Pleurocapsa sp. PCC 7327: one gene and its partner. The protein of the gene in region 1 interacts with the protein of each later gene in a pairwise test. Links are inferred from orthologs where the notes say so. Each region holds a gene or a part of one and is shown in the gene's direction. Other genes may lie near its edges. The genes, in order: gyrB and gyrA.

Region 1 (15,000 bases):
TGGCCAATCCTACCAGCCGATAGGGGTTTCTTGCGGCGTTGGCGTTGACGTTTGCGGCTGTTTGGGAGTCAATTGCATCAATCCAAATCCAACTACAGCAACGGCTGCCAGTCCACCGACAATTGCTGCTGCCCTGAGAGCGGGATTGACTTGTAGTTGCGCGGTTGTATCCGCTTCCGTGGGATCTTCTGAATGGACGAAACGGTGATAGAGGAAGTCGAGGGCGTAGTTGCGCAGTTCGTAGTAGGCAGGCTCTTCGAGGATGCGGGCGCGAACGCGAGGACGGGGGAAGGGAATCTCGAGAATTTCGCCAATCTTAGCAGCAGGACCGTTGGTCATCATGACTAAGCGATCGGCTAAGTATAACGCTTCATCGATGTCGTGGGTAATCATTAACACCGTCAGGCGATGTTCCCGCCAAATTTTAAGCAGTTCGTCTTGCAATTCTTCTTTAGTAATCGCGTCTAATGCCCCAAAGGGTTCGTCTAAAATCAAGATTTGCGGACGAATTGCGAGGGCACGGGCGATCGCGACTCGCTGTTTCATCCCCCCCGACAATTGGGCTGGCTTTTTATTGGCGGCTTCCGTCAATCCCACCATTGCCAAATGTTCCTCGACAATTGCCACTTTCTCGGCTTTGGTTTTGTCGGGATAAGCCCCCTTGACTGCCAGATAAACGTTTTCCAAGGCAGTTTTCCAAGGCAGTAAGGAGTAGTTTTGGAACACCATCATGCGATCGCGGCCGGGTTTGGTAATCAGTTTATCCTGTAGCTTTACCTCTCCCGTCGTCGGTTGATTGAATCCAGCCACCATGTTCAGCAGAGTTGATTTTCCGCAACCAGAGTGACCGATAAGGCAGACAAATTCGCCTTCAGAAACGGTCAGATCGACCCCTTCCAAGACTGGATAAGGACCGTTAGGCGTGGGATAAACCTTGGAAACTCCATTAATCGAGAGCAAAGTTTTATTTTCTCGAACTGACTTTGGTTCGGTATTGGTGATAGCTTGCATTTTTAGGTATCAATCGTTACTGCTGTACTGCTATAGTTTCGTCGATGAGAATTTCCGAGATGCGGAACTCCCGTCGAATGTCAAAACGTTCGATATAACTGACCGGATCGTCTGGATCGAACACCATGCCATCAAATAACGCAAAGCTATGACGATCGGGTTCGATATCGGGCAAGCCCAACTGACGACAGGCTTCGCCAAAGAGATCGGGACGGCGTACCCTCTCTAAAATTTCGATCCAGTTTCTAGGAAAAGGCGCGTATCCCCAACGGGCAAGTTGGGTGAGAATCCACAAGCCTTCTACCCGTCCGGGACAGTTGGTTTGGTTTACATGAAACTGATTGAAACGCAAGATCCGTTCTGGGGGTGCCCCCGTGCCGCGATTGTAGGGATCGAGGAAGCCGGGACGAGTGTACTCTGGTAAGGAGCCGACGTATTGCGGCTGACAGAGTAAGTCGAGGATTTCTTCCCGATGGCGGCGATCGTCGCAGTATTCGCAAGCTTTCAGTAAAGCTTTGACGAGGGCGATATGGGTTTTGGGATATTTAGCTACCCAGTCTTCCCGTACTCCTAACACTTTCTCTGGGTGACTCGCCCAAATGTCTAAGTCGGTGGCGATGACGTAGCCGAGTCCTTCATAAACGGCGCGGGAGTTCCAAGGTTCCCCGACGCAGTAGCCGTCGATATTTCCGGCTTTGAGGTTGGCGACCATTTGCGGCGGCGGAATGACGGTTAGGCTGACATCGCGATCGGGATCGATCCCGCCAGAAGCGAGCCAGTAACGCAAAAGCAAATTGTGCATCGATGATGGGTGAACCATTCCGAAGGTATGCACTCGATCGGAATTGTTGGCTAGGGCAGCTTTCAAATCCCGTAAAGTCTCGACTCCCCACTGCTGGAACTGTTTGCTCAGAGTGATGGCATTGCCGTTGCGGCTGAGTACCAACGCGGTAATGATGGGAACAGACGGTTTCCCCCCCGCACCGATGGTCATGCTCAAAGGCATTCCAGCGACCATCTGCGCTGCATCTAAACGTCCCGTTGCCACGCCTTGGGCGATCGCTTTCCAACTCGGTTCGCGACTGAGATTAACTTCTTCTAATCCTTCTTCTTTAAAGAAACCTTTTTCTTGGGCAACGATGAGCGGTACGCAATCGGTTAAGGGAATAAAGCCGATTTCCAGGTTAATTTTTTCTAAGCCATGACGAGCGATCGCGACTTGCTTGTGGGGAACTTGTCCGACTTTTTTGGCGCGTTTCTGCTGGTTGAGGAAGTAGACGATCTCGTTGCGCATCGCATAGTAACTGGGATGGTTGACCACTTCCAGACGATGGCGAGGACGGGGTATCGGTACGTCGAGGATCTGTCCGATATGTGCCTCTGGACCAGTGGTGAGCATCACCACGCGATCCGAAAGCAGTAGCGCTTCGTCTACATCATGCGTCACCATAATCGTTGTGACGTGGTTCTCTTCGACAATTTGCGTCAATCGCTCTTGCAAATTGCCTCTGGTCAGCGCGTCTAACGCCCCAAATGGTTCGTCTAGCAGCAACACTTTGGGACGAATTGCGAGGGCGCGGGCGATCGCAACTCGTTGTTTCATTCCCCCAGATAGTTCTGCCGGACGTTTGTTGGCTGCGTGTCTCAGACCGACCAAATCGATGTTATGCTCGATGATGCCTCGCCGTTCCCCTTTGGACAAATTGCCCAGAACTCGATTGACTGCCAGGGCGATATTTTGGCGTACTGTCAGCCAGGGTAAGAGGGAGTAGTTTTGAAAGACAACCATGCGATCGGGTCCCGGTTCTCTTACTTCCCGACCTTCGAGAACCACTCCTCCCGCTGTCGATCTATCTAATCCGGCAATGATATTGAGTAAGGTAGATTTTCCGCAACCGGAGTGTCCGATTAGAGAAATAAATTCTCCCTTTTTGATTTTTAGATCGATATTTTTCAGGGCGATATAACTGTCGCCATTTGGCAGGGAAAAGATTTTATCAACGCGATCGATTTCGATAAAAGAAGACATTATTCAATAGAAAGAATTTGAATGTAGTGCGGGCATCATACCCGCGCGAGCAAGATGCTCGCACTAACAAAGAAATTTACTTCTGTTCTTCGGGAACGACGAGACTAGCAATAAAGCCAACCAATCGATCTAGTAAGAAACCAACGATCCCGACGTAGACGAGGGCGAGAATTAAGGGGCTGAGACGGCCGCTATTGTAGGAATCCCAAATAAAGAAGCCGATGCCAACGCCGCCTACCAACATTTCAGCAGCGACGATTGCCAGCCAAGATAGACCAATCCCAATGCGCAACCCCGTAAAAATATACGGAACGGTTGAGGGAAAAAGAATATTGAAAAAATACTCAACTTTAGAGAGTTGCAAAACTCGCGAGACGTTTTGGTAATCGCGAGGAATTTGTTGAACTCCTACCGTAGTATTGATAATGATGGGCCAAATTGCTGTAATGAAAATCACGAAAATAGCGGAAGGGTTTGCCTGACTAAATGCCGTTAAAGAAATCGGCAACCAAGCTAAAGGGGGAACGGTTCGCAACACTTGAAAAATTGGGTCTAGAGCATCGAACATCAGGCGATTGGAACCAATCAAAATGCCCAAACCAATCCCAACAATAGCGGATAGAGAGAAGCCAATCCCAACCCTTTGCAAGCTGGCTAAAATTTGCCAAAATAACCCTTTATCCGTTCCGCCGTTGTCAAAGAAAGGATTGATGATGAGCGGATTCCAAGTTTCTTGGAGAATCGTTAAAGGTGCGGGAATCCCAGACTTGGATCCCCCGGCTAAAATTTGCCAAACGATTAAGAAAATTGCGATCGCTACAATGGGCGCAATAACTTTTCTGGGCGATTTTTGCAGGACAGGTAACAGAGAAGCCAATATATTATTTTGGGAACGAGTTCGTAGATTAGCAGTCATTTCGATCGGTTATTGGTTTTTGGTTAGTAGTTAGTTGGTATGGGGGAGTTAGTAGCGAGCCTTAGCAATTAGTAAAATACAAATACTATTAACGACTAGCTACTAACAACTGACTTTCTATACTTTCTTAATTGCCAGACTCTTGAGATATTCTTCTGGCTTTTCTGGATCGAACTGCACGCCATCGAAGAAGGTTTCTACACCGCGAGAAGTACTCTTAGGAATCTCTGCATCGGCAACTTTTAGTGCTTTAGCCGATTCTTTCCAAAGATCCTCGCGGTTGACTTTATCGACTAACTTTTTCGTATCCGTATCTGGCTTAATATATCCCCAGCGAATGTTTTCGGTTAAAAACCACAAATCGTGACTCTTGAAAGGATAAGAGGCATTATCTGACCAGAATTTCATTAATTGGGGGAAATCTTTTTTGACGACGCCCGTGCCGTAATCGATCTCGCCTTTCAGGCGTCCCAAAATATCTTTGACTGGAACTTTTAACCACTTATCCTGGGAGATAATTTGGCACATTTCTTCTTTGTTTTCTGGCTTGTCGCACCACTGCTGGGCTTCCATTACCGCCATCAGAAGTGCTTTAGCTGCTTTGGGATTTTTATCGACCCAATCTTTGCGCATAGTGAAGGCTTTTTCTGGGTGATCTTTCCAAAGTTCTCCCGTCACAATAGCTGTATACCCTAATTGCTGGTTAACTAGCTGAGCATTCCAAGGTTCGCCGACGCAGAAAGCTTCCATATTACCAGTTCGCATATTGGCTACCATTTGCGGTGGCGGTACGGGGATGACAGAAACATCTTTATTTGGATCAATTCCTCCAGCAGCTAGCCAGTAGCGAATCCACAAATCGTGAGTTCCGCCTGGGAAAGTCATCGCTACTTTAATTTCTTGTTTGCCGCCTGCTTTTGCTTTTTCAAAGGCTCCTTTGAGGGCTTTGCTATCCAAACCGACTTTTAGATCTTTGTAGGTATTCGCAACAGAAATTCCCTGACCGTTAGTATTGAGGCGAGCGAGGATATACATCGGCAGGGGTTGCTTGGTTTTGGTGATTAGACCCATTGTCATCAAGTAAGGCATGGGAGTTAAAATATGCGCCCCGTCGATGCCGCCACCGTCAGAACCCAGTTCCAAATTGTCTCGCGTGACGGGCCAAGATGCTTGCTTGACAACCTCTACTCCCGTCATGCCGTATTTGTCGAAAAGACCCTTTTCCTTAGCAATAATTAGGGGAGCCGAATCGGTCAGCGCGATAAAACCGAGTTTGGCGGTCGTGACTTCGGGTCCGTCACCTGAGGCAGCAGCAGGACTTGTCGTTGCAGTGGAAGAAGATGTCGGCGTAGTTGTCTGAGTATTGCTGCTGGTGCAGCCATGAAGAATCACTGTGCCTGCGGCGGTAGCACCTGCGGTTAAAATAAATTTGCGTCTAGATAGTTTGCTCATGTTTTCCCGATAATTTCTAGCTGTTAAAAAATAGGCAAGATTTAGAGATTTTCCTACAGATAACAAAAGTTTGTCGAAATTCGATCCCATGGGTAAATTAGAATCTCTGTGAGAAATAAATGTCTATTAAATACTTTTTTAGACAATTTTTCTCGGCAGTCAATTTGGGGAGTAATTCCATTGAGGCTTGGATTTTTAAATCATTGAGAGTTACTGGGTCGGTCGCACCAGTTTAGTTGGTTTCTCATGTTAAGGTGTCGTCAGCTAATTCCTTCCTAAATCCCAAGAATAAGCTTGTTTTTATCATGCATTTAGTTTGGCTTTATGCACAAAAGTAGTAGCGATCGATTCTTTCAATTTACAATCTTTAATGAAGGATATTGTATTTTTTGTTACAGATAATAATTTTTCATGCATTTTTAGCATCACAAAGATTTTTTATTGCATAAACTCAGTAAAGTCTGAGGAGCGTTTTTACTCTAGGCGCTTTTTATGGTACAATTGTATCAATCAAAAGCGTTCGAGAAAAAGTTTTTTAGTAGGGGTTCAGCCCTTAACAAACTTTCCTTAGAACTGCTCTAAAGCCGTCTGTAACCCTTTTGTGTTAGAATTTTTGAGGATTTTGCTGTCAAGAGAGTCGTTCGGCGGCTCTTAGCTTGATTTGAGGAATTTTATGACGAGCACGAGTAACTACGGTGCAGAACAGATTCAAGTTCTTGAAGGTCTAGACCCCGTACGCAAGCGTCCGGGGATGTATATTGGTACGACTGGACCGAGAGGACTCCATCACCTCGTTTACGAAGTGGTAGATAACTCTATTGACGAAGCGTTGGCAGGTTACTGTACCCACATCGAAGTCGATATTAACTCCGATGGTTCCGTCACCGTAACCGACAATGGACGCGGTATTCCCACAGATACCCATCCCACCACTGGCAAGTCAGCCCTCGAAACTGTCATGACAGTCTTGCACGCTGGCGGGAAATTTGGCGGCGGCGGTTACAAAGTTTCAGGCGGACTGCACGGTGTTGGCATTTCCGTCGTCAATGCCTTATCGGAATGGGTAAAAGTTACTGTCTGGCGAGACAACAAAGTTCACACCCAGCGCTACGAAAGGGGCATTCCCGTTACCGAGTTGGAAATCAAGCCAGAGAAGGAAGAGCGCACGGGAACATCTATCACCTTCTTACCAGACTTGCAAATCTTTACGGGCGGTATTGAGTTTGACTATAGCACTCTCGCCGGAAGATTGAAAGAACTTGCCTATCTCAATGCAGGAGTCAAAATTACCTTTTCCGACAAGCGAGGGAGCGAACCCCACGTCGAGACCTATTGCTATGAAGGCGGAATCAAAGAATACGTCGCTTACATGTGTCGGGAAAAACAACCCTTACACCAAGACATTATCTATGTGTCGGGAGAAAAAAATGGCATTCAACTCGAAGTTGCCATGCAGTGGTGCGTTGATGCTTACAGCGACAACTTGTTAGGATTTGCCAACAATATCCGCACCATTGATGGGGGAACCCATTTAGAAGGATTAAAAACCGTTCTGACGCGCACGCTCAATAACGTGGCTCGCAAACGAAATAAAATTAAAGACAACGAGCCTAACCTTGCTGGAGAAAACGTCAGAGAAGGACTGACGGGGGTCATTTCCGTCAAAGTTCCCGAACCCGAATTTGAAGGACAAACTAAAACTAAACTTGGCAATACAGAAGTTCGAGGAATCGTTGATTCCATCGCCGGGGAAGCCTTGAACGAGTACTTAGAATTTCATCCTCAAGTTGCCGATGCGATTATAGAAAAAGCCGTTCAAGCTTTCAAAGCGGCTGAAGCTGCCCGTCGCGCCCGCGAATTAGTTCGCCGCAAATCGGTCTTAGAATCTTCTCCCTTGCCAGGAAAATTAGCCGATTGCAGTTCTAGAGATCCCAGCGAGTCAGAAATCTTCCTCGTGGAGGGGGATTCAGCTGGTGGCAGCGCCAAACAGGGAAGAGACAGGCGCTTTCAAGCGATTCTGCCGCTACGGGGAAAAATCCTCAACATCGAGAAAACCGATGATGCCAAGATCTACAAAAATAACGAAATTCAGTCGTTAATTACGGCACTGGGATTGGGAATCAAAGGAGAAGAATTTGATGCGTCGCAGTTGCGCTATCATCGCATCGTGATTATGACCGATGCTGACTCGGATGGCGGTCACATCCGCACTTTGTTGCTCACATTCTTCTATCGATATCAACGGGAATTGGTCGATCGCGGTTTCATTTATATCGCTTGTCCTCCCCTCTATAAAATAGAGCGAGGTCGCAATCATTACTATTGCTATAGCGATCGCGAAAAAGCTCAAATTATCAATCAGTTCCCTGCCAATGCAAATTACACTATCCAACGGTTCAAAGGATTGGGGGAAATGATGCCCGATCAGCTTTGGGAAACGACGATGAACCCAGAAACCCGCACCCTCAAGCGAGTCGAGATTGAGGATGCCGCCGAAGCCGATCGCATCTGTACAGTGTTAATGGGCGATCGCGTTGCTCCCAGACGAGAATTCATCGAAACCCACGGTTCTCGACTCGAATTTACCGATTTGGATATCTAATCCCAATTTCAAAAATCCCTGCAACGCCTGAATTCCTAGGGGCATGGCATGCCATGCCCCTACTAGGGCGCTAACCGTTCTCTCAACCAGCTCCCATCTTCGAGCAAGCGATAGCGCAGGCGATCGTGCAGGCGACTGGGGCGACCTTGCCAAAATTCGATCGAATTGGGAATAACTCGAAATCCCCCCCAGTGAGGCGGGCGGGGAATTTCTTGTCCGGCATATTCTTCCTTGAGTTGGGCAAATCGCTTCTCTAAAACCTCGCGACTGGCAATAACTTGGCTTTGATTGGATACCCAAGCCCCTAGCTGGGAGGTTTCGGGACGACTGGCAAAATATTCGTCCGATTCTTGGGCGGAGACTTTTTCAACTCTACCTTCGATGCGGACTTGGCGTTCTAGTTGCGCCCACCAAAACACCAACGCCGCCCAAGGAGTTTGGATTAACTGCCGTCCTTTGGCACTGTTGTAATTGGTATAAAACGTAAAACCCTGTTCGTCGAAATCTTTGAGCAAGACCATACGGGCTGAAGGTTTGCCATCTGGCGCGATCGTTGCTAAAGTCATGGCATTGGGTTCGGGCAGCTGAGCTGCGACTGCCTCCGCCAACCAGACTTGAAACTGTTGGAAGGGATCGCGATCGGCATCGGCTTCGCTTAAGCCTGCAAGAGTATAATTTTGACGTAAATCGGCTATCGAGATGTTCGCCATCTAGCTTTAGATCGTTAATCGTTCGCAGTTCATTAATTGATTATGATAACGCCTGCTCAAGAAGCGATCGCCACCTTAATCGAATTGGCACAAAACGGAGAAATCGACCCTTGGGATGTTCCCGCGATCGACATTATCGACCGTTTTTTGAGGGAGTTGGGACTCCCCGACGAGATCGATGCCGTTCGAGGACAGACAAATTTACCTAAATTCGGGCAAGCCTTCTTGTGGGCATCAATGCTAGTGTTACTCAAAGCCGATACCTTAGCAAGTCTTGAAGCCGATGAAGAAGACATTGCCCCGGAAGAATTAGAGTTATTAGAAGAAGAAAATCCCCAACGCTCCCTACCGAGGGATTTAGAACGCCGCATCCGCAGGCGAGCTTCAGCACCGCCTCTTCGCAGACGACGGGTGACGCTGCAAGAGCTGATCGCGCAAATCGAACAAATTGCTGCCGAATTAGAGAAAGTCTCTGCTCCTGCTGCTGTAGTAGAGCGTTCTCGCCCTCAATCTCGCCGAGAAGCCATTCGCACGATCGCTCAACTCGCTCATCAGGAAAATTTGACCGAGTTAGCTAGCCGCTTAGAACAGTTTCTCACCTTTGAGTTGCCGCAGCTAGCACCCGAAAAGACGCAAATCGAGCTAGAAGAACTGTTGAACTGGTGGGCGCAAAGTTCGCTCAACGATGCCAGAGCTATGGGAGAAACTCCTAAAGCTAAGGATAAAGTTGGCGTTTTCTGGGCGCTGTTGTTGCTGTGTTCTCAGTCTAAAGTGGAGCTATCTCAAGCTGAATTTTATCAAGACCTTACAATTCAAGTGGTTCGCTAGATTGTCCCCTCGTTGAAAACGATTTTCTCGATTTCTGCGAGGTAAGTGCTAAACTGGGCATTATTATTCATCATAGTCATTGTCATTCGCGCCATAGGTGAGGAACAAGTATTCATGAAAGCCATGATTCTGGCGGCTGGTAAAGGAACTCGCGTAAGACCGATTACCTATGAGATTCCCAAGCCACTAATTCCCATCTTTCAAAAGCCAGTGATGGAGTTTTTACTAGAACTTCTACGAGAGCATGGCTTTGACCAAATAATGGTAAACGTGAGTCACCTAGCCGATCGCATCGAAGATTATTTCCGTGACGGTCAGCGCTTTGGCGTTCAAATTGCCTATTCCTTTGAAGGGCGGATCGTTGACGATGGGAAGTTGGTGGGAGAGGCGTTAGGATCGGCAGGAGGCTTACGGCGCATTCAGGATTTTAATCCGTTTTTTGACGAGACTTTCGTGGTTCTCTGCGGCGATGCGCTTATCGATCTAGATTTAACTGCAGCCGTCAAATGGCATAAAGAAAAAGGCGCGATCGCTACAATCGTTACCAAATCCGTGCCTAAAGAAGTCGTCTCTAGCTATGGGGTAGTCGTCACAGACGAGAGCGATCGCATTATCGCTTTCCAAGAAAAACCCTCGGTTGAAGAAGCCTTAAGCACCCAAATCAATACGGGAATTTATATTTTTGAACCAGAAGTCATCGACTTTATTCCACCTGGCATAGAATACGACCTCGGCAGTCAGCTATTCCCCAAGCTAGTCGAGAAAGGCGCTCCTTTCTACGCTGTCAATATGGATTTTGAATGGGTAGATATCGGGAAAGTCCCCGACTACTGGCATGCGATTCGAGCTATTTTGCTCAGGGAAATTAAAAATGTCGAGATTCCTGGAATTGAGGTCAAACCGGGCATTTATACCGGGCTTAACGTAGCGGTTAATTGGGATAAAGTAGAGATTACGGGTCCCGTTTATATCGGGGGAATGACGAAAATCGACGATGGCGCCAAGATTATCGGACCTTCTATGATCGGTCCGAATTGTAGGATTTGTAGTGGCGCTACAGTGGATAACAGCATCATTTTTGATTATTCCCGTCTGGGGTCGGGAGTCCGATTGGAGAATAAATTAGTCTTTGGTCGCTATTGCGTCGATAAAACCGGAGCGTCAATCGATATGAAAGCCGCTGCCCTCGATTGGCTCATTAACGATACTCGCAAAACGCCAAACTTTGAAGAAACGCAAGAGCATCAGGCCATCTTTTCCCTGCTCAATAACGGCACTGGCTCTGGCGAGTAGAGCTAGTTTTTATCCTTTAATCAACTCGACTGCATCGCGTCCGTCCACTTGCTGAAGATAGACTTTCACTCGTTCCTCAGAAGCGGTGGGGAGTTTTTTCCCAATAAAGTCGGGATGAATGGGCAATTCTCGATGTCCGCGATCGACCAAGACTAGCAAACGAATAGCTTGGGGTCTGCCGTATTCGGTAACGGCATTCAGAGCAGCGCGGATAGTGCGCCCTTTATAAATAACATCATCTACTAGAATAACTATTTTGCCAGTGAGATCGAAAGAAATTTTAGTTTTCTCTGGAGTTCGTGTCTTAATGCGATCGAGATCGTCCCGATAAAAGGTAATATCGATCGCTCCTATGGGAACCTTGACTCGTTCGAGGATCTCGATTTGATTGGCTAGCATGGAAGCTAAGGGAACGCCTCTAGTATAAATTCCCAATAAAACAACTTGAGAAAGATCCCCCGATTTTTCGACTATCTGAGAAGCCAATCGGGTAATGGTGCGGCGTATCTCTTCAGCTGATAGAATTTCAATAACTTGTGTCATTTTAGCGATCGCTCAGTTGTCCTTTGTCATTAGTCATTGGATAGTGTTAGTCGCTACTGGGAACTACATCTGGTAAGGAACGCCTAAACCAGTAAACCCATACAAGTGCGATCGAACTAAGAAGAATTAGAGTTAGACTGACCATCTGAGCCATTTTTAAAGAACCAAACATTAAGCTGTCGATACGCAATCCTTCAATCCAAAAGCGACCGATACTGTAAGCAACGAAATAGACTAAGGCGATCGTACCCACTTTTAGGCGTTCTCGATGTTTCAATCCCCACAAAAAAATATACATCAGCAACAAAAAAACGAGTAAATTCCAGATTGATTCGTAGAGAAAAGTAGGATGGAAATACTCATAATCGAGATATTGCGGCGGGCGATTGCTAGGGGGAATATAAAGTTTCCAAGGTAAATGGGTTGGCTTACCAAAAGCTTCCGAATTGAAAAAATTGCCCCAACGTCCAATCGCTTGTCCCAAAGCAAGTGCGGGAACGACAATATCGAGCAATTGCCAAACGGAAATTTTATTAAGACGTGCAAAAATCATTGCTGCTAATGTTCCTCCGATAATTGCCCCATGAATGGCGATTCCCCCTTTCCAAATTGCTAAGATATCGCCGGGACGTTGGGCGTATTCTTGCCACTGGAAAATGACGTAATAGAGCCTCGCAGAGGGAATAGCAGCAATAATTAGCCAAATAGCTAAATCTCCAATTAAATCTGGATTAATATTACGACGCTTGGCTAAATATTGCGATAAAGTCACCCCAATCAAGACGGCAGAGGCAATTAAGAACCCATACCAGCGAATGCTTACGGATCCTATCTCAAACACGATCGGACCGGGCGATTGAAATCGAAAGGCTAACAGCATGGAAAATAAAGAATAAGGTTAGAATCAATTGGGATCGTGATTAGTTCAAAGTTTAAAGCTTAGAGTTCAACGTTCAAAATGTTTTGCTGGCTAATTTTAAACTGTTTTGGTTAATCCTTAATTTTTGCAATTTGACCGAGCCTTGTTAACTTAGCCAATGATAAATTTAATCTATCATTCCCAGTTTTCCTTTGCACAAATGCGATCGCGTGGTTGGCAGTCGGCTCGCTGAGTTACAATTCAACCAGGGTAAGCTTTTTATAAAAATGCTCGAACATCTACAAACTCAACTTTACCAACTCGAACAATTTGCCAATCGCCTGGTTTCCCTACAGTTAACTCATCTGAGCGGGGTTAGCCTTGCGATTATTTTCCTGGCAGGACTGCTGACTAGCTTGACACCTTGCATGTTATCGATGTTGCCTATTACGATTGGCTACATTGGCGGTTATGAGGCAAAAGGGAAATGGCAGGCTGCCGTTCAGTCTACTTGGTTTTCATTAGGATTGGCGACTACGCTGGCAGGATTGGGAATTATTGCCGCCTCTTTAGGACGGGTTTACGGACAAGTCGGCATCGGACTGCCCATTTTGGTGAGCGCGATCGCGATTATCATGGGGCTGAATTTACTAGCATTGCTGCCCTTGCGCTTTCCTTCCTTGGGAGCTACCGATTGGATTAAAGAAGAATTTCCGACTGGTTTGCGTTCCTATTTATTAGGTTTAACCTTTGGTTTGGTTGCTTCTCCTTGCAGCACCCCCGTTTTGGCAAGTCTACTCGCTTGGGTTGCCTCGACGCAAGACTTATTACTGGGAGCGGGATTGCTCCTTTCCTATACTGGCGGATATGTTACACCCTTGATTGTAGCGGGGACTTTTACGGCTTCTCTCAAAAAGTTACTAGAATTGCGTCGTTGGTCGGGTTGGATTAAGCCGGCAAGTGGAGTGCTGCTAATAGTATTTGGGGTCTTTTCTCTTCTATCTCGGCTTCCTGTAGGAAGTTTTTAAACCGATCTCATCCTAATTTTAATATCCCGATCTTTACCAAGAAATTTATCAAAAACTATCTGCATTGCTCCAAAAATCCAAAATCTAAAATCAAATGACAATTTCAGATTCATCGAATCCCTCAGAGTTGCTATCTCTACCTCAACAAGGATTTCGTTACCTTATAAAAGTTATTACAGATCTTCGTTTGGCAATAGTTTTACTCTTGGTTATTGCCATTTTTAGTGTTAGTGGAACCCTTATAGAACAAGGGCAATCGCTGCAATTTTATCAAGAAAATTATCCAACAGATCCAGCATTATTTGGATTTATTACCTGGAAATTTATTTTAACTTTAGGGCTGAATCATGTTTATAGTACTTGGTGGTTTTTATCCTTATTAATTTTGTTTGGAACGAGTCTAACTGCCTGCACTTTTACTCGTCAATTTCCTGCTCTCAAAGCAGCTCGACATTGGAAATTATATCAGCAGCCCCGTCAGTTTCAAAAACTTGCTCTCAGTGCAGAACTTGATACGGGGTCGCCTAAATCTCTACTTCCTTTGCTAAAAAAGCGTGGCTATAAAGTTTTTCAAGAAAGTAATGCTCTCTATGCCCGTAAAGGGATTATTGGACGGATTGGTCCTATTATCGTTCATGCAGGGATTTTGATGATTTTGGCAGGAGGAATTTGGGGTACTCTCACGGGTTTTTTGGCACAGGAAATGGTGGCGAGTGGCGAGACATTTCAGATCGGAAATATTTTAGAATCAGGTCCTCTAGCAGCGCCACAAATTCCTAAAGATTGGGCAGTTAAAGTCAATCATTTTTGGATCGATTACACGCCTAATGGAGAGATCGATCAGTTTTATTCCGATCTTTCTGTTATTAACGAGCAAGGAGAAGAATTAGACCGCAAGACAATTTATGTTAACCAACCCCTGCGTTATCGCGGCGTGACTTTTTATCAAACCGATTGGGGGATTGCTGGAGTAAGGGTGCAAATTAATAATAGCCCCATTTTCCAACTGCCGATGGCTCAGTTGAATACCAATGGAAGAGGTCGCCTTTGGGGAACGTGGATTCCCACAAAGACCGATTTGAGTGAAGGAGTTTCCTTGATTGCCAGGGATCTGCAAGGCACGATGGTAGTCTACGACAATCGAGGCAATCTAGTCGGTGCAGTGCGTTCTGGAATGGCGATACCAATCAATGGAGTAAATTTGAAGATCCTCGAACTCGTTGGCAGTACGGGATTGCAAATTAAGGCAGATCCAGGCGTACCAATCGTTTATGCTGGGTTTGCTTTGTTGATGGCGGGGGTAGTGATGAGTTACGTTTCTCATTCCCAAATTTGGGCATTGCAGGAGGGGGATCGCTTTTATATCGGTGGAAAAACCAATCGCGCCCAAGTCAGTTTTGAGCGCGAATTGATAGCAATTGTAGAAGAACTCAAATTGGAAAAATCCGCTCAAGTTATGGAAACAGTTTAAGTTCTACAATTATCAATGCGATCGCACAAATCTTTTAATCATTTTTATATGAAGAATGCCCGCTTCATAAAATGGCTCTCCTGCTGATTCAAATCCTAGCTGTTTATGTAGTTCTTTAATATATTCCTGAGCATGGATAACAATCTCTTCATAATTCTCGTTCTTTTCAACAATTTCTGTAGCTGCCTTCATTAATTTTTTCCCAATTCCCTTGCCTCTAGCTAAAGGTAAAAGGGCTAATCTTTCTATTTTGGCTGT
Region 2 (15,179 bases), 1.6 Mb from region 1 along the record:
CAGACCCTTTTATGGCTTTATCGGCAAATACATGTCCCAGCCTCAATTTGTCTCTTGGGGACTAACCTTTGCCTCAGTGGTTCTAGGATGTTTATTCTTTATGGAGACGAATACTAGACGACTGCTAGCTAAATTACTTGCGATCGCAACCCCTTGGAACTATTCTTTGACTGGCTTGGGCAAATTATTTAGTTCCTATAGCCTAAATGAAGGAGTCATGCTGATTGCTATTTTGATATTGGCAACGGCTGTTCTCCTGATGGAGCATATCGCTATTTGGCAGCGGAAATTTGAGTACGAGTTACTTCTCTCTCCTTGGGTATCGCCAGTATTGCTTGGTTTAACTGTCCTACTGGCAGAAAAAACCCCATCGAAGTTTATTTATTTCGAGTTTTAGCGGGAAGGGAATTCATTAGAATTCCCTTGCTCGAGCGCGAAAGTCCTATAGGCGAGGACTTTCGCGCTCGCTAGATAAGGCTTTCAGTCCATGTTAATGGACTTATGCTGTTAGCCAAGAAATTGATTTCTTGGGGATCGTTAAACGGATTTGATATTATTCAACGTTCAGTTGTCGATGAATTTTAATTCCTCGACTTGCCATAGTTTCCTCAAATAAATTAGTTGGCAAGACTTGTTCTACCGGAAAAATTCCAGGTTGGTGGAGTTTTCCTGCTAGTACTAATTGGGCAACGCCTCCCGTTCCATATCCAGCAGCAATTGCTGTATTTTCATGTACCATTGTCGAGTAATATTTGACATTGCGATCGCCTTTCTTGCCGCTTATTTCCGTTCGCATTGCTACCCCAATGCCGCTAAAGCGATCGGTCACGGAGGTCATTTTATAACCGACATGAGAAAAAAATTCAACTCCTTTTTTACTCTTAACCCATGCCGAAGGAAAAACATGAGCTGTAATCCAGGTTAGATGATTATATAGATCGGGAACTGACCCAAATTTTGTAATAACGTTTTTGACAGGAAAAGATTCAGCAAAGGTATAAGTTTCTGGCACGTCAAACCAATAAACGCCTGTCTTGCCATACGGTTTGGGAAATTCTATAACTTCTCGTTGGGTGTAAGGCAATTTTTTTTGCCATTTGCCATCTATCCACACCTCGAATGGTTGTTGCAATCCCAAGAAAGTCGTTCGCATGACGGTAATACCAGCACCGCCAGAACCTGCTACAACATAACTGAGATGAATCGTTTCGGCTGCGTCAAGCTGTTCTATTCCTTGACGAACCATACTATTAGAAATTCCTGGAAAAACTCCCGTATTTAAAATTGCCGTAATACCAGCCGTTTTTGCTTCGTCTCGATAATTGATAACCTTCTGATAGAAAGAACGGTGGTCGCTAACATCGATATAATTAACGCCTTGTTCGATACAAGTTTTGAGAACCCGACCATCTCGATAATGAAACGGTCCTGCACAATGAATGACTAAGTTAGAAGTTGCGATCGCAGCTCTTAATCCTTCTAAATCTTCTAAATCTAAGGCAAGAAATTGTAGAGGTTGTTTAATATCTTGTCTGGGTTGGCGACCCGTAACAATAACTTCTGCATCGGTGTGGTTAGCGATATCTTGAGCTACGCTACTCCCAATTCTTCCACAACCCCCAATAATTAAAACTTTTTTAGTCATTTTTTTTAGATTAAAAATTATTTCAAAGATCGTACCCGAACATACAAGGCTATTTCAGTCTATTAGGTTAATATTTTAGCTCCAAGAAATTTATTTTTTAAAGATTTATCTTTCTGTATTGCTTATCCTGTAGGGAGATCGATTTTAGCGCGATCGCGTTCAATTATAATGGGATGGGTTACGATCCAATCGATCGAGCGCTAAATCGGTTCCGAGTAGAAAAACCGAGATTGAGAGGCAAGTCTTGTAGATATGCCATGTCTAAATTTACTCGAAAGTTTTATTTTCTAGTCATTTGCGGGGTTATTGTTGGCATTCTAATTTTATATATAGCACGCCTCGATCGCTTGCGTACCAATATTTCTGTCACTACTGAGAAAGAAAGCATATCTCGCCATCCCAATGCAATCGCTGCTTTAGAAGCAGGAATCGAGTCTTACCAACACTCACAAATGCTAGATGCAGAGATAGCTTTTCGTAAAGCGATCGCACAGGATGCTAACTTAGCGGAAGCATATAACAATCTAGGGGTAATTCTTTTTTGGAACGATCGCTCACAAGACGCGATCGCTGCTTTTAGGAAAGCACTCGATCTTAAGCCATCCTATCGAGTCGCTAATACCAATTTAGGCTGGCTGTTGAAAACCGAACATTACTTCCAAGAATTCATAGAAGCTTATGCCAAAAAAATGCCTGTTAACCCCAATGAGTCTTTAGCTAGGTATAGCCTAATCCTGAAACCAGCTTCCGATCGGTGGGACTATAGTACCCTAGCCCAGGCGATCGAGCAATACCGATCGCAAGTAAAAAGAAATCCTCGTAGTGCTTGGTCTCACTATAATTTAGGAATAGTGCTAGATATGCTGGGGGATTTACCCGCCGCGATCGCCGAGTACCAAATAGCCGTCGATCTTCAATCAGATTTTGCAGAAGCTCATAGCGATCTAGGGAATGTTTTAGGAATTTTAGGAAAAGAAAAACAGGCAATTTTTCATCTAACCAAAGCACGAGATTTATTTCGGAAAAAAAGCAAAATAGATTATCGAGCAACTAATAATTACAATGCTTGGCAAGCAGAACAATTAATCGCTCAATTTCAATCTAAGTCAGACAATAAAAAAAATCTTGCCTTTAATTCCTCTAAGTTAATGGCAACTGCTTTTGTTGAAGAAGGAAAAATCCTGTCTCCCGATCGAGTTTATGCAAAAGTTAGTCCATCTATTGTTTGTATCGAAAAAGAAACGAGCCAAGACGGCGAATGTGGCGGTGGTGGCATAATTGTTACTTCTGATGGGTTGGTTCTTACTAACCAGCATGTTATCGGAACGAAATCAACGGTATCAGTTAAATTAAAAGATGGAAGAAAGCTTACTGGCAAGGTTTTTGAAAGCGATTTAGTTTTTGATTTGGCTTTATTAAAATTACAAGGAGCTAACGATCTGCCAAAAGTTACTTGGGCTGATACCAAGATTAAAGATGAAGCAGGAGGGGAGTTAATTTTAGTAGATTCAAATCCAGTTTATGCAATTGGCTTTCCTTTCCCAGAAGAATGGAAGATGTCCAATGGACAGGTTCTTAAATTACAGAGTCAAAAAATACAATCTTATAGAACGCTTTTAAAAGCTTTTATAACTTCTAGTGACTTAGTTCTCCCCGGATATAGCGGCGGACCATTGATTAACTCTTATGGACAAGCGATCGGGATCACTTCTCACAGACATCGAAAAACCGGTGTAGGAAGACATATTTCAGTTGGAACAATTAGAGGTTTTATCGATGAAGTAGTTCCCTGGCTGAGAATAACTAATGGGAGATGGGAGAACTTATATTAATTTATCTTATATTAAGGTTACAGGTCTTTAAAATTCCTGGGGTTTGACGATGTTTTCTCAAGTTGATTGATGTTATGAATGAGTTTCGAGATTTTTCTGTTTTAAAAGCCTTGACCATTCCTCCTTTGTTAGCGATCGCCTGTTAAGGAATAACTCGTTTCCCTAAAATCACAAAAGACTGCGATCGCGCTGCAACCGTTCCCAGAAAAATCCTGCGACATTGGCAACTTGGGAAACAAAAAATAAGCCAGCCAATAAGACTCTTGGATGGCGAGATGGGATAGAAAAAGGATAGCGCAGTAGGTCGGTATAAAACGTCAGTGGCTCGACTTTAATAGGTTCTAGATTGCGTTGCGAACGGACTTGGTGAAAATGAAACGCGCCGCGACCGTAGTTAAAATGCTGCCGCCAAAAGGTAGGCAATGAAAGTTTATGGGCATGATAGACTAAAGCTTCCGGGACGTAAACCATTGTGTAACCGCGATGCAACCAGCGATCGCACAATTCCCGATCCTCTCCTGCCGCCAAGGGAAACGTCGTATCGAAGTAGCCAAGCTCGCGAAAGCGTTCTGTCGATAGGGCAAAGTTATTAGAAGTAAAGAACGCAGCTCGCTGGGGGTCGCGATTGTAGTAAGTGTAAAGATAATCGACTAAAAGCTGGCTGGCTTCTGAGTAGAGATTCTCAGATAATTCGTTAATTGTATGACCGCCGAGCAAGCCATCGGGATACCGGTCGAAATGGGTTTCGAGCACCTTCAACCAGTTGGGATCGGGTTGACAGTCGTCGTCGGTAAAGACAAGAAACTTTCCCCTCGCACTGGCGGCGCCCGTATTGCGGGCAGCGGCGGGTCCGGCGTTAGTTTGCCGAATGAGCTGGAGGTTGAGTTCTCCTCTAAATGGCGATACGACTGAATCTAGCGATCGCGCGCTACCATCATCAACGACAATAACCTCAAAGCGATCGCGCGGGTAGTTCAGACGAGTTAGGGACTTCAAGCAAGTTTCCAGTCGCTCTGGGCGATTGTAAGTGGGAATAATGATGGAAAAGAAAGGCTGTTTGGGTTCCATAGTTTTATATTTTTGTCAAAATGAGCGATGGAATTTCCAGTCTCGCTTATCCTCAGAAAGTTTTTTCAGCAGGCATATATTATGAGAGAAAAATCTGATTCCTCCGTAATCTCTTTCAAAAGGATTCTGTAAAAAGCGGTAGGCAACTCTCATTAAATACGTGGATAAATTTGGAAAATTGCCAATTTTGACAACTTCATAGCGTCGGTTTCTTAATATGTAATACAAAACTTTCCTAATTCCTGGCATCCATATATCGTCAAACAACACATATCCTTTTTTTGAAAATTGTGTTTCTGAACTAGATCGTAGAGAATGGTGCCCGTCTCGCGAGGAGTAGCAACGGGGAAAGGATTAATCGAATTTCCCTCAGCGTCTTCTACGTAGCCAGTCTCGTAAATATTTTCTAGGATTGCATTCATGGTTTTTTGCTCAAACATAAGATAGAAAAGTAGAAGCTATAGTTTCATAAAAACTCTTAGTTGAGCGAGCAATCAGAATATCTAATTATTCTGACTCCTGACTCCTATCCTTTCCAAGGCTATTCTCTCGCTGACGTTGCTCCTAATTGAAGCCGACACAGTTCCCAAGCACTCACGTATCTGACATAAAACATAATCAGAGACACTTGAATTTTCTGGTTTAATCCTTGCAAGCGCGAATCTCGAAAAGCATTAAAGACAAAAAATAAAGGAGGAATCATATTGCGCCATAAACAATCGAGAAACAGCTTCTGCTTTTCTAAGCGAGAAGATACGTTTTTACACTGCCGCTGATAGCTTCCTGCTGCTAATCTGATCGTTCTTTTGTACAGTTGAGCCAGAGAATATCTTGCTGGATGCGCCACGCATACGTCATCGGCATAAATTTGCACGTATCCCCCAGCAAAAACCCGCGCTCCCCACTCAAGATCGCCATTCGATTTTAAACTTGCATCGAAAGCTCCGACGCGCTCGATGACTTCTTTAAAGGTAAAAACATTGGCGGTAGCCCCACCTTTATACTCCTTAAGTAATTTCTCCTGAGGAAACGCAGTAATACTTTCATAAAGTTCGACTGCTGTCGGTCGATCTGGGTTTTTGAAAAAAAGGTCTATTTTACCGACTACTTGCCCGCAGTTAGGAACTTTGAGCAAATTGTTTACTCCTTTTTCTATCCAATTTGGAGCGGGAATACAATCTGCATCGGTGAAGGCGATTACTTCTCCTTTAGCTAGCGAGATTCCTTTATTGCGAGCGGCGTAGGAACCCGGAATGCTTTCATCGGTTAAAATAGCTTGTCTAAATCGAGCGACAATGCTTTGAACTTTTTCGCGATCGCTCGAACCGTTATCGACAACAATTATTTCATAAAGCTCTTTTGGATAGGTCTGTTTTTCTAGAGCTTCCAAACAAATTTTTAGATGCTCGGAATCGTTGAAAACCGGAACGATCGCAGAAACAAACGGTCCAGATTTGTACTCCATGATCCGATGATTTTGACGGGTTAATAAAATCTACAATGAGCGAGAATTTTCCTCGGTTAACCATCTATCAATTTCTCTATTTTTTGGGTTCGTTGAGAATAAATCCCGCTCCTATTCCCTTGGCTGGATTGCGCAATTTAATATCATTTTTTATTCCTACTTCCGAACAAGGCAATTTAGTAATCCAGCATTTATTAGTCCAGTTGGCTGGATAGGTGTACTCTACATCATTAATTTTTGCATATATTAAATCAAAACTCGGTAATTTAGAGGGGAAAACTAGGCGAGATTGTCCTCCCGCGATCGCAAGAGAAACTACAGCTAAGCCAATTGCTCCTAAGCGAGCGAATTGTTTAACTCTAGTCAACTCGATTATTTTGAAAAAATGAGATAAGAGAAAGTTTTTCTCTCCCCTAACCAAATAATATTTAGCTAAAAATAAGGCAGGGATTGCAATTAAATATCCCAAAGCAAATCTTAACAAAGGAATTTTAGTATATATGAAAGAAGTTCCTAATATCCCCAAAGCAATTATCCAATTTTGCCCCCTCATTTTAGGAGGATTCGAGCTTCTCGATGTTATTAACATCCAAATTGATAAAATTAGTGAAGTAACAAATAACAGAAGCATTATTTGTAATTTGATTGAAGATTTTATCCAGGTAAACCGCTTCTGGAATGCTTCCAATAAAAAATTATCGCTACCAGACGGCATATCTAATCCGGTTATCTTTGACGTTTCTTGGACAATGGTTTGTTCTGGAACCGACCAAGGTAGATCGACGCACATAAACTGGGAAGGATAGAGGGGACATCCAGAGGTAGTAATACTAAATAGAGCATTAGGTAGTAACGCAATAGCGACTAGGATAACTCCCACAAAAACTCGTTTGATCGCTAACTTTTTCCCAAAAACATAAAACAAAAAGCCGATCGCTAAAAGCGGAATAGCACTCAGCTTTATACTAACTGCTCCAACAGAGAGAATCAGCGGGATAAGATAGGCATCTAAATGAGAAGTATTATTCTCTATTAAAAGGGATTGATAATAGTTAGAAATGAGTAAAATACTCCAAGCTGTGACGCCGATAAGAAGCGTTATTGGAACGTCAGGAGAAAAAGATACCAGAATAGATTCATTCAAAAAAGCCGATAAAGTATAGGCACAAATAATTACGCTTGAAAAGAAAATAAAAAACCAATCGGATAACCGAAGATTTTTGGTAATTCCTCGCTGCAAACAGATTAAAAAATGGAAAACATAAATTAAAAAAACAAATCCGTTAGTAATTGCCCCGACGCGATCGCCTAAAAATTGAGGGGTTAACGGGGCAGAAAAAGCAAACCAAGATGAGGTAAACCCAAATCTAGAATGAATCAAAGCCAATCCAGGAACGGCTCCAAATTGAGATAGCCATTGAATGGAACCGAGATGGTAAAGACCCGTATCGAACCAATTAATTTGTTGGGTCGTTAAAGCGGCAACGATTATTTCTATAGCGAGAAATCCTGTAATTAATTTCGGAGAAAGAAGCACTCGAAAACTAAAAATCTCCCTCCTCGCCTGGCGCGATCCCAAAGACAATGCAACTAAAGCGATCGCGACTGTCCCGCCGACCAACGGCGATAGGGGAACAACCAGCGAGACGGCAAGCAACGATATGCTAGGAGCGATCGTCCCCAACCAAACGGCAATCATCAAGCGATCGCTCCTGCGATCGAAGCAATCTGCTTTTAACCAATTGAGAACGGCTATTCCGATAGCAGGACAAACAAAAATTAGTATCGTCCAAACGACGAGCGTATATAACATGAAAATTAAATTGTCTAACTATCCTCGTGCCAACCTGCTAAGAGAGCAGCATTTTTTCGGGGCAAGGCATTGCCTTACCCCTTCTAACGACTTGTCTCAGACTTGCGCTGCTTTTAATTCCTGTTGTCGTTTTTGCCACTCTTCTTGAGTAAATTCCTCGTGATAGGAGCGTTCCGTATTGACGTTCCAGAGATCGTGTTCCTCTCCGAGAATGTTTTTAGCAGCTAAAAGCGCCGTCAGCATCGAGTGGTCTTGGTTGTTGTAGCGGTGCATGCCATTACGTCCGACCGTTTGTAAGTTTTCAAAGGTTTCGATGTAATCGCGAATGACCTGGAGGTGCTTGTAATAATTGCGATCGTAGACGGGATATGCTTTGCGCTGGCGAATGATCGTACCGTCTTCAACCTTGCTAGCATCGACGAGACCCAAACTATCCAATTCTTGCGTTGCCAAATCGAGCAATTCCGTATCGGACATCTCCCAAATAGCATCGCCTTCGCTACAGAAATATTCCATTCCCAAACAAGTCTTGGTTTGGTCGGGAACCATCGCCGGACTCCAATTCTTGAAGTTTTGGATGCGACCGACTTTCACCTCCGGACTGTGAATGTAAATCCAGTTGTCGGGAAACAAGTCTTCTGCATCGACAATCAGCGCTACGATTAAGAAATCTCGATAGGAAAGCGATCGCGCTGCGTGCAAAACTTCCTCTGGCGGAGCGGGATCTAGGCGCTGAAGCAAGGCGGTGACGGGCATGCTAGAAATAAAATGATTTCCGCTAATCTCGATAGTTTTTTCGTCGTGTTGGGCAATGACTCTCTTGATGCGGCTGCCATGTCTCTCGATGCGAACGACTCTGGTATTGAGACGCACTTGTCCGCCTTTGTCTTCCACCAATTCCTGACACCGTTCCCACATCATTCCCGGACCGAGAACTGGATAGTCGAATTCTTTAATCAGACTCTTGGCATTGGTTCTCTTAAATAGAAGATTAATGACAGCTGCCTTGAGCGACATGCCTTTGATGCGCTGTTTCGCCCATTCGGCTTGAATTTTACTACAAGGAATGCCCCAGACTTTTTCGGTATAGGTTTTAAAAAACGTTTTGTACAGACGTTTGCCAAAACAGTGCGTTACCCATTCTTCAAAAGTTTGCGGGTCGGGACGCTTGATGAGAGCTTTTAATTTTTCCTTGAGATAACTCCAGACGACTAGGACACTGAAAATCGGTCCCAGATTCGATAGGGTACTGGAGAATGAGAGGGGATAGTCAAAGAACTTATCTCGGTAGTAGATTCGCGAGAGGCGGGGAACTTTAATAAAATCATCTCCGAGTATCTCGTACCACAGTTGTTCGACCTCTCCTACTTTGGTAAAAAAGCGATGTCCGCCAATATCGAAGCGATAGCCTTTGTAGACCTCAGTGCGAGCAATACCGCCCACTTTATTATCTGCTTCTAGTACGAGGGGACGAACGCTATTCTTGACGAGTTCGTAAGCAGCAGTTAAACCTGCTGGACCTGCTCCGATAATAACGACGGGATGATGTTCCATGTTAGCCATTGATAGTTCTTTGGTTTGAGTTATAGGGAATTGTGCTCAGTAGATGGCGAAGAATACCGATCGCAAATGCTAGTCCGCTGTAGATGTAATAAAGCCAGTGCCAAGGAATGGTCGCGATTGCGAATACCGTCCCACGCTTGTGATAAAAAAACTGGTAAACCGGACGATTGATTGCCAAAAGTGTTATGCAGAGGATGAGAGCAAGCGGCAAGGCTGGAAACCACCACCACGCCAACACTGTAGACCCCAACAAGGCGTGGGCTAAGATGACGCTAACTCGACTAGACCACTGCAAGTTCAGATCGTTCTTTACCTGGCGATTTCGTAAAATTAGAGCAGTCCAGGGAAGCGCTCGGTAAAAAAAGTCTGCTTTCAATAGGGAAATGACTTCCCATCGCTTGAGATGCTTGACTTGTATGTTTTTGGCAAGTTTAATCCGGTAGCCAGCTTGCTTGAGGCGATAGCCCAATTCAATATCTTCTATGCAAGGAAGGCGATAACTTTCATCAAATCCTCCGATTTTTAGGAAAATATCGCGACGGATTGCCCCACAAGCTCCCCAAAAGGTAGATGCTTCTTCACTGCTCGTCTGATGGGTGTAATGATGAAATAAGTTTTTATACTGAGACAGAAAATTAGTTGCCCCAGGCGAATCGTCGTAAGAGCCGATTGAGGCTGCCAAGTCGGGTTCGTCACAAAAGACACGACTGACTTGTGGAATCGTGCTAGCACAGATAGTGACATCGGCATCCAGAAAAAAAAGAATCTCGCCTGTAGCTGCCCTAGCTCCCAGATTTCTCGCCTTTGCCGGACCGCCAGCGCTAGGAATTCTCAAGACGCGCATGCCAAACGCTTCTGCTATATCTCCTGACTCTTCATCGCCATCAGCGACAACGATAATTTCTGTTTCTGGCGGTGCAAACTCTTTTAGGCTCGACAGACACTGCCGGAAAGGTTTGCCCCCGTTGTGTACGGGAATAACTACTGAGATCGATGGTTGTATCCGATTTCTCACAGTTTTTCTCTACTAAGACTATTAGTCGCTAGGTTAAGTGCTTTTAGTTTAATTTCAGGAAAGTTTCTGAAATTGACATGAAAAATACATGAAAGTTTTTTCACGACGATCGACACTGGATCCTAACACATGTTAACAAAGCAAGGATCGCGCTTAAGGAAGATCTATGTTTTGTTATAAGGTAAACTAGCATAACTTATAAGATTTCGGTTAATCCTCAAATCCTTCTCGTTACTAGCTGAGTTTTTAACATTCTCTTTGCCCAAGCTGGCAAATTAAATAAGCATCAATGGAGAGATTTGCATAAAGCGTTTGTGAAAATCGCTCTTGGGCAAGCTTTTGATTATTCATTATATATTTGGCGATAGAGTCGGCGATCGCAAACGAAAAATAGATTGAAAATATGAGATTTTTAAGACTTAATTCAGATAAAATTTGGTTTTTTGTCTTTTTTGTTGCTTTTAATTGCTTTTGCTTATCTGAATTAAGGGATTTTATCATTTAATGCTCGATCCAAATAATCCTGTCGATTTAGTGCTGCGATGGAAAGAACAACAGTATATCTATCGCGGGATATATCCTTACGACGTTACACTAGATTCTCTCAAGCTCGATCCAAAGATTGGGGAAATAAAATCGGGAGGATATCCTCTTTGGGCATTTTTTACTTTATATGTTAAATACTCTTCTCAGACAATCAAAACACTTTGCCGACGAGGGATATTCAAGTATAGCTTTTTTAACCAACTTAGGAATTGCCCCTACAAGTGCAACAATATTGCTAGCTTTGATCGGCGTAGTAGCTGTTACAGTCATTTTTTATACCTATCACAATTCCTCGCTGCTAACGCTTTTTGCGATTGCTTCTGTAATTGGAAGAGTTTCGACTTATCATAGGTTTTACGATAATGTTATGCTAATCTTCTTTTTATTAGCTTTGCTGAAGATGACCTTTAAAAATCTTCACCGATTAAACATTTTAGTTTTGATGTTGGTAGGAATAAGTTTGTGGCTTCCAGGCAAAACTGTCGGGGTAGATAATCTTGGCATTCTAGTACAATTTTTTTTCAGTTACTTGTTTGGAGTTTGGGCTTTGTTTATCTTCTCGTTCAAATCAAGTTTTATTCGGGAGACGGAAGTCAAAAATCTTCTTAGGAAAATCACTATTAGTTATTATTTATTTGCCAAAAAAAATAAAAATATTAGACAGGAGATATTGAAAGTAAATATTTTTTTGATTCTGATTTTGCCAAGCGATCGCCACAATCTAAAAAACTTAACCCCTCAAAATCAAAAGCTTAGAGTTATCCTCGATTTTTGAAGCAGTCTTGGCAAAAGCCAAAAAGAGACCCTGCATGTTAAAATAGTTAAGAAACTCGCGATTTTTACCGTCTTCTCGGTTAAAAAGAAGGCGTTTTTTGCTCGTTATAATTGCTTTTTAGCTGTCTGTCTCTTACATTAACAGATTAACGGAGTTTTTTCCCCTATGACCTTCTCTCAAGATCGGATTATTCCTACGGATCTGAGCAACGAAATGTCCCGATCTTACTTAGAGTACGCGATGAGCGTCATTGTAGGACGGGCACTTCCCGATGCCAGAGATGGTCTCAAACCAGTTCATCGCCGTATTCTCTACGCAATGTACGAACTGGGATTGACCCACGATCGCCCGTTTCGTAAATGCGCCCGCGTGGTCGGGGAAGTCTTGGGCAAATACCATCCTCACGGCGATACGGCAGTATACGATGCCCTAGTGCGAATGGCGCAAGACTTTTCCATGCGCCATCCCCTCATCGAAGGACACGGCAACTTCGGTTCGGTGGATAATGACCCGCCAGCTGCGATGCGTTATACCGAATGTCGCTTGCAATCGCTATCAACTAACGCCCTGCTTCGAGATATCGAAGCAGAAACCGTCGATTTCGTCGATAACTTTGACGGTTCGCAACAGGAACCCGTCGTCTTACCTGCCAGGATTCCCCAGTTACTCCTCAATGGATCGTCGGGAATTGCAGTGGGGATGGCAACAAATATTCCTCCTCACAACTTAGGAGAACTGGTCGATGGAGTCGTGGCACTGCTGCACAACCCACAGATGACCGATACCGACTTGATGCGCTATATCCCCGGTCCCGACTTTCCCACCGGAGGACAGATTTTAGGTCGCGCTGGAATTAAAGAGGCATACACTACGGGACGCGGTTCGATTATCATGCGGGGAGTCGCCCAAATTGAAACCATCGAACAGCATGGTCGTCCCGACAGGGAAGCGATTATCATCACCCAACTGCCCTATCAAACCAATAAAGCAGCGCTCATCGAGAAAATCGCCGAACTGGTTAACGACAAGAAGATTGAAGGAATTTCCGACATTCGGGATGAAAGCGATCGCGATGGCATGCGCATCGTCATCGAACTCAAGCGAGATGCCTATCCCCGCGTCGTTCTCAATAACCTCTACAAGCAGACTCCCATACAAGCTAACTTCGGTGCCAATATGCTGGCGCTAGTCAACGGAGAACCTCACCTCCTAAGTCTGAAGCAATTTCTTCAAGTCTTCATCGATTTCCGCATCGAAACCATTACCCGACGCACTCAGTACGAACTGCGCAAAGCCGAAGAAAGAGACCATATCTTGCAAGGCTTATTGATTGCTCTCAGCAATCTAGATGCGGTCATTCAGCTAATTCGAGGGGCGGCAGATACAGCAACGGCAAAAACACAACTGGTAGGACGATTTGGCTTGTCTGAAGCGCAAGCCGATGCCATTCTACAAATGCAACTGCGACGTTTGACGGCATTAGAAGCCGAAAAGATTCAAGCCGAACACGAAGAACTGCAAGCTAAAATTGCCGACTTGCAGGACATTCTGGCGCGGCGAGAACGGATCGAAGCCATTATCGAACAAGAAGTCCAGCAAATCAAAACAGCCCACGCAACTCCCCGACGGACAGAAATCATACAGGCAGAAGGAGAACTGGTCGATACCGACCTAATTGCCAACGAACAGGCAGTCATTTTATTAACCGAACAGGGTTACATCAAGCGAATGCCTGTCAATACTTTTGGGGCGCAAAATCGGGCAACCAGAGGCAAAGCAGCAGCGAAGATCAAAGAGGATGATGTCGTAGAGCATTTCTTGACTTGCTGCGATCACGATAACATCCTGTTCTTTAGCGATCGCGGCGTAGTTTATACGCTCAATGCTTACCACATCCCTGCCGGATCGCGGTCCGCTAGAGGCGTGCCCATCGTGCAAATGCTAGCCATTTCCCAAGGGGAAAAGATTACCTCAATCGTAGCGGTGCAAGAATTTACCGAAAATGACTACCTGATCATGCTGACGCGCAAAGGCTACATCAAAAAAACCGCACTCTCAGCCTTTAGTAATATTCGTGCCAACGGACTCATTGCCATTTCCTTAGAAGAAGGCGACCAACTGCGCTGGGTAAGACTTGCCCGCGAAGAGGATAGCATCATTCTTGGTTCCAAAGGAGGCATGGCAATTCACTTCAAAGCCGACAGCCAGCAATTGCGTCCCTTGGGTCGCGCCACGCGAGGCGTAAAAGCGATGAAACTAAAAGAGGGCGACGAACTCATCAGTATGGATATCCTACCCAGTCAAGTCGTTGCTCGTATTGGTACGGCTGAGGAAGAATCGGAAGATGAAACCCTCGAAAATGAGGAATTAGTCTCGTCGGAAGAGGCAAATCAAGGTCCCTGGCTGCTGGCGATTACCACTTGCGGGTATGGCAAGCGAGTTCCAGTCTCGCAATTCCGACTGCAAAACCGGGCAGGTATGGGCGTGAGAGCAATCAAGTTCCGTTCCGCACAAGATCGCTTGGTTGCCATTCACGTGGTCAATCGGGAGGATGAGATGATGATCGTCTCTAACCGAGGCATTATTATTCGTCAGGCAGTAGATGCTATCTCGCTGCAATCGCGGATGGCGACGGGAGTTAGGGTGCAACGTCTTGACGATGACGACGCGATCGCTGCGGTAGCTCTAGTTCCACCCTCAGCTGAAGGCGAAGAAGATCCCGAAGCAGAGTAGAAAGTATCTGCAATCCATTAAAGTAGGTGGGGACATGACATTCTATGTCCCTACCCCCCCCTTAAACAGCTAGCCTTCGCCACCTTCATCGCCTTCGCCACCTTCGCCACCTTCGCCGCCTTCACCGCCTTCACCGCCTTCACTAGCAGGACTAGCAGGCGCTTGTTGTGTAGGTTGAGTCGTTTCTTCACCAGCTTCGCCGCCTTCGGTGTTTTGAGCGCCACCACAAGCACCGAGAGTAGTCGCTAAGGTAACGGCGAGAAACAAACTGATTGCCTTAGAATTCATAGTCTTCCTCCTCAATTAGTCTTCTGAAGTTCGATCGGCTAAGTTTGGTAGTATAGCAGGCTGTATTTTTTTTAATTTAAATAGTAAGATTACTTCTAATTGATAAAGGTTGTCAAGCATACCATTGTCAAGCTTTAGGTGATATTTCTCTCTCTTTTTCTGTATAATGATTCTGGCTATCGATAACATTCTTACCCCAGAAGAACTCCAATTTGTTGTTGAGAGTTTATCTCAAGCTAACTTTGTGGATGGAAAAATGACCGCAGGTTGGCATGCTAAGCTCGTCAAAAACAATATACAACTGGAAAAAACTTCCGAAAGGGCTGTAGAGCTGACAGATCTGGTTAAGGCAGTCCTAGAGCGCAATCTTTTACTAAAAACTGCCGTCCTGCCGAAAATTATTCACTCAATTCTGTTTAGCCGCTACGAAAAAGGA

The links.
Region 2: the proteins of gyrB (region 1) and gyrA interact in binary tests that used the Escherichia coli proteins (3 or more experiments, as listed by UniProt). The link is inferred for Pleurocapsa sp. PCC 7327 from one-to-one orthologs.

Annotation. Positions count from the first base shown.
Region 1 is NC_019689.1:3,454,856-3,469,855, forward strand. What follows is about bases 5,586-8,545. They hold gyrB (DNA topoisomerase (ATP-hydrolyzing) subunit B), read left to right. Parts: upstream 5,586-6,081; coding sequence 6,082-8,010; downstream 8,011-8,545. Other genes in these bases: pdxH (pyridoxamine 5'-phosphate oxidase), read right to left, coding at 8,073-8,545. Outside these bases: PLE7327_RS15400 (ABC transporter ATP-binding protein), read right to left, coding at 10-1,011; PLE7327_RS15405 (nitrate ABC transporter ATP-binding protein), read right to left, coding at 1,028-3,040; ntrB (nitrate ABC transporter permease), read right to left, coding at 3,117-3,956; PLE7327_RS15415 (CmpA/NrtA family ABC transporter substrate-binding protein), read right to left, coding at 4,074-5,408; more of pdxH, read right to left, coding at 8,546-8,720; PLE7327_RS15430 (segregation/condensation protein A), read left to right, coding at 8,760-9,548; PLE7327_RS15435 (NDP-sugar synthase), read left to right, coding at 9,663-10,841; bifunctional pyr operon transcriptional regulator/uracil phosphoribosyltransferase PyrR, read right to left, coding at 10,851-11,384; lgt (prolipoprotein diacylglyceryl transferase), read right to left, coding at 11,431-12,264; PLE7327_RS15450 (cytochrome c biogenesis protein CcdA), read left to right, coding at 12,531-13,271; PLE7327_RS15455 (cytochrome c biogenesis protein), read left to right, coding at 13,366-14,742; PLE7327_RS15460 (GNAT family N-acetyltransferase), read right to left, coding at 14,755-15,000. UniProt on the Escherichia coli protein: DNA gyrase negatively supercoils closed circular double-stranded DNA in an ATP-dependent manner to maintain chromosomes in an underwound state.
Region 2 is NC_019689.1:1,889,945-1,905,123, forward strand. Bases 11,533-14,671 are described here. They hold gyrA (DNA topoisomerase (ATP-hydrolyzing) subunit A), read left to right. Parts: upstream 11,533-11,887; coding sequence 11,888-14,455; downstream 14,456-14,671. Other genes in these bases: PLE7327_RS08480 (hypothetical protein), read left to right, coding at 11,533-11,722; PLE7327_RS08490 (hypothetical protein), read right to left, coding at 14,525-14,671. Outside these bases: PLE7327_RS08430 (MBOAT family protein), read left to right, coding at 1-397; PLE7327_RS08435 (saccharopine dehydrogenase family protein), read right to left, coding at 554-1,645; PLE7327_RS08440 (trypsin-like peptidase domain-containing protein), read left to right, coding at 1,903-3,477; PLE7327_RS08445 (glycosyltransferase family 2 protein), read right to left, coding at 3,646-4,545; PLE7327_RS08450 (hypothetical protein), read right to left, coding at 4,758-4,967; PLE7327_RS08455 (glycosyltransferase family 2 protein), read right to left, coding at 5,087-6,010; PLE7327_RS08460 (hypothetical protein), read right to left, coding at 6,087-7,823; PLE7327_RS08465 (NAD(P)/FAD-dependent oxidoreductase), read right to left, coding at 7,920-9,377; PLE7327_RS08470 (glycosyltransferase family 2 protein), read right to left, coding at 9,379-10,401; PLE7327_RS08475 (hypothetical protein), read right to left, coding at 10,648-10,902; more of PLE7327_RS08480, read left to right, coding at 11,075-11,532; more of PLE7327_RS08490, read right to left, coding at 14,672-14,743; PLE7327_RS08495 (Fe2+-dependent dioxygenase), read left to right, coding at 14,910-15,179. UniProt on the Escherichia coli protein: A type II topoisomerase that negatively supercoils closed circular double-stranded (ds) DNA in an ATP-dependent manner to maintain chromosomes in an underwound state.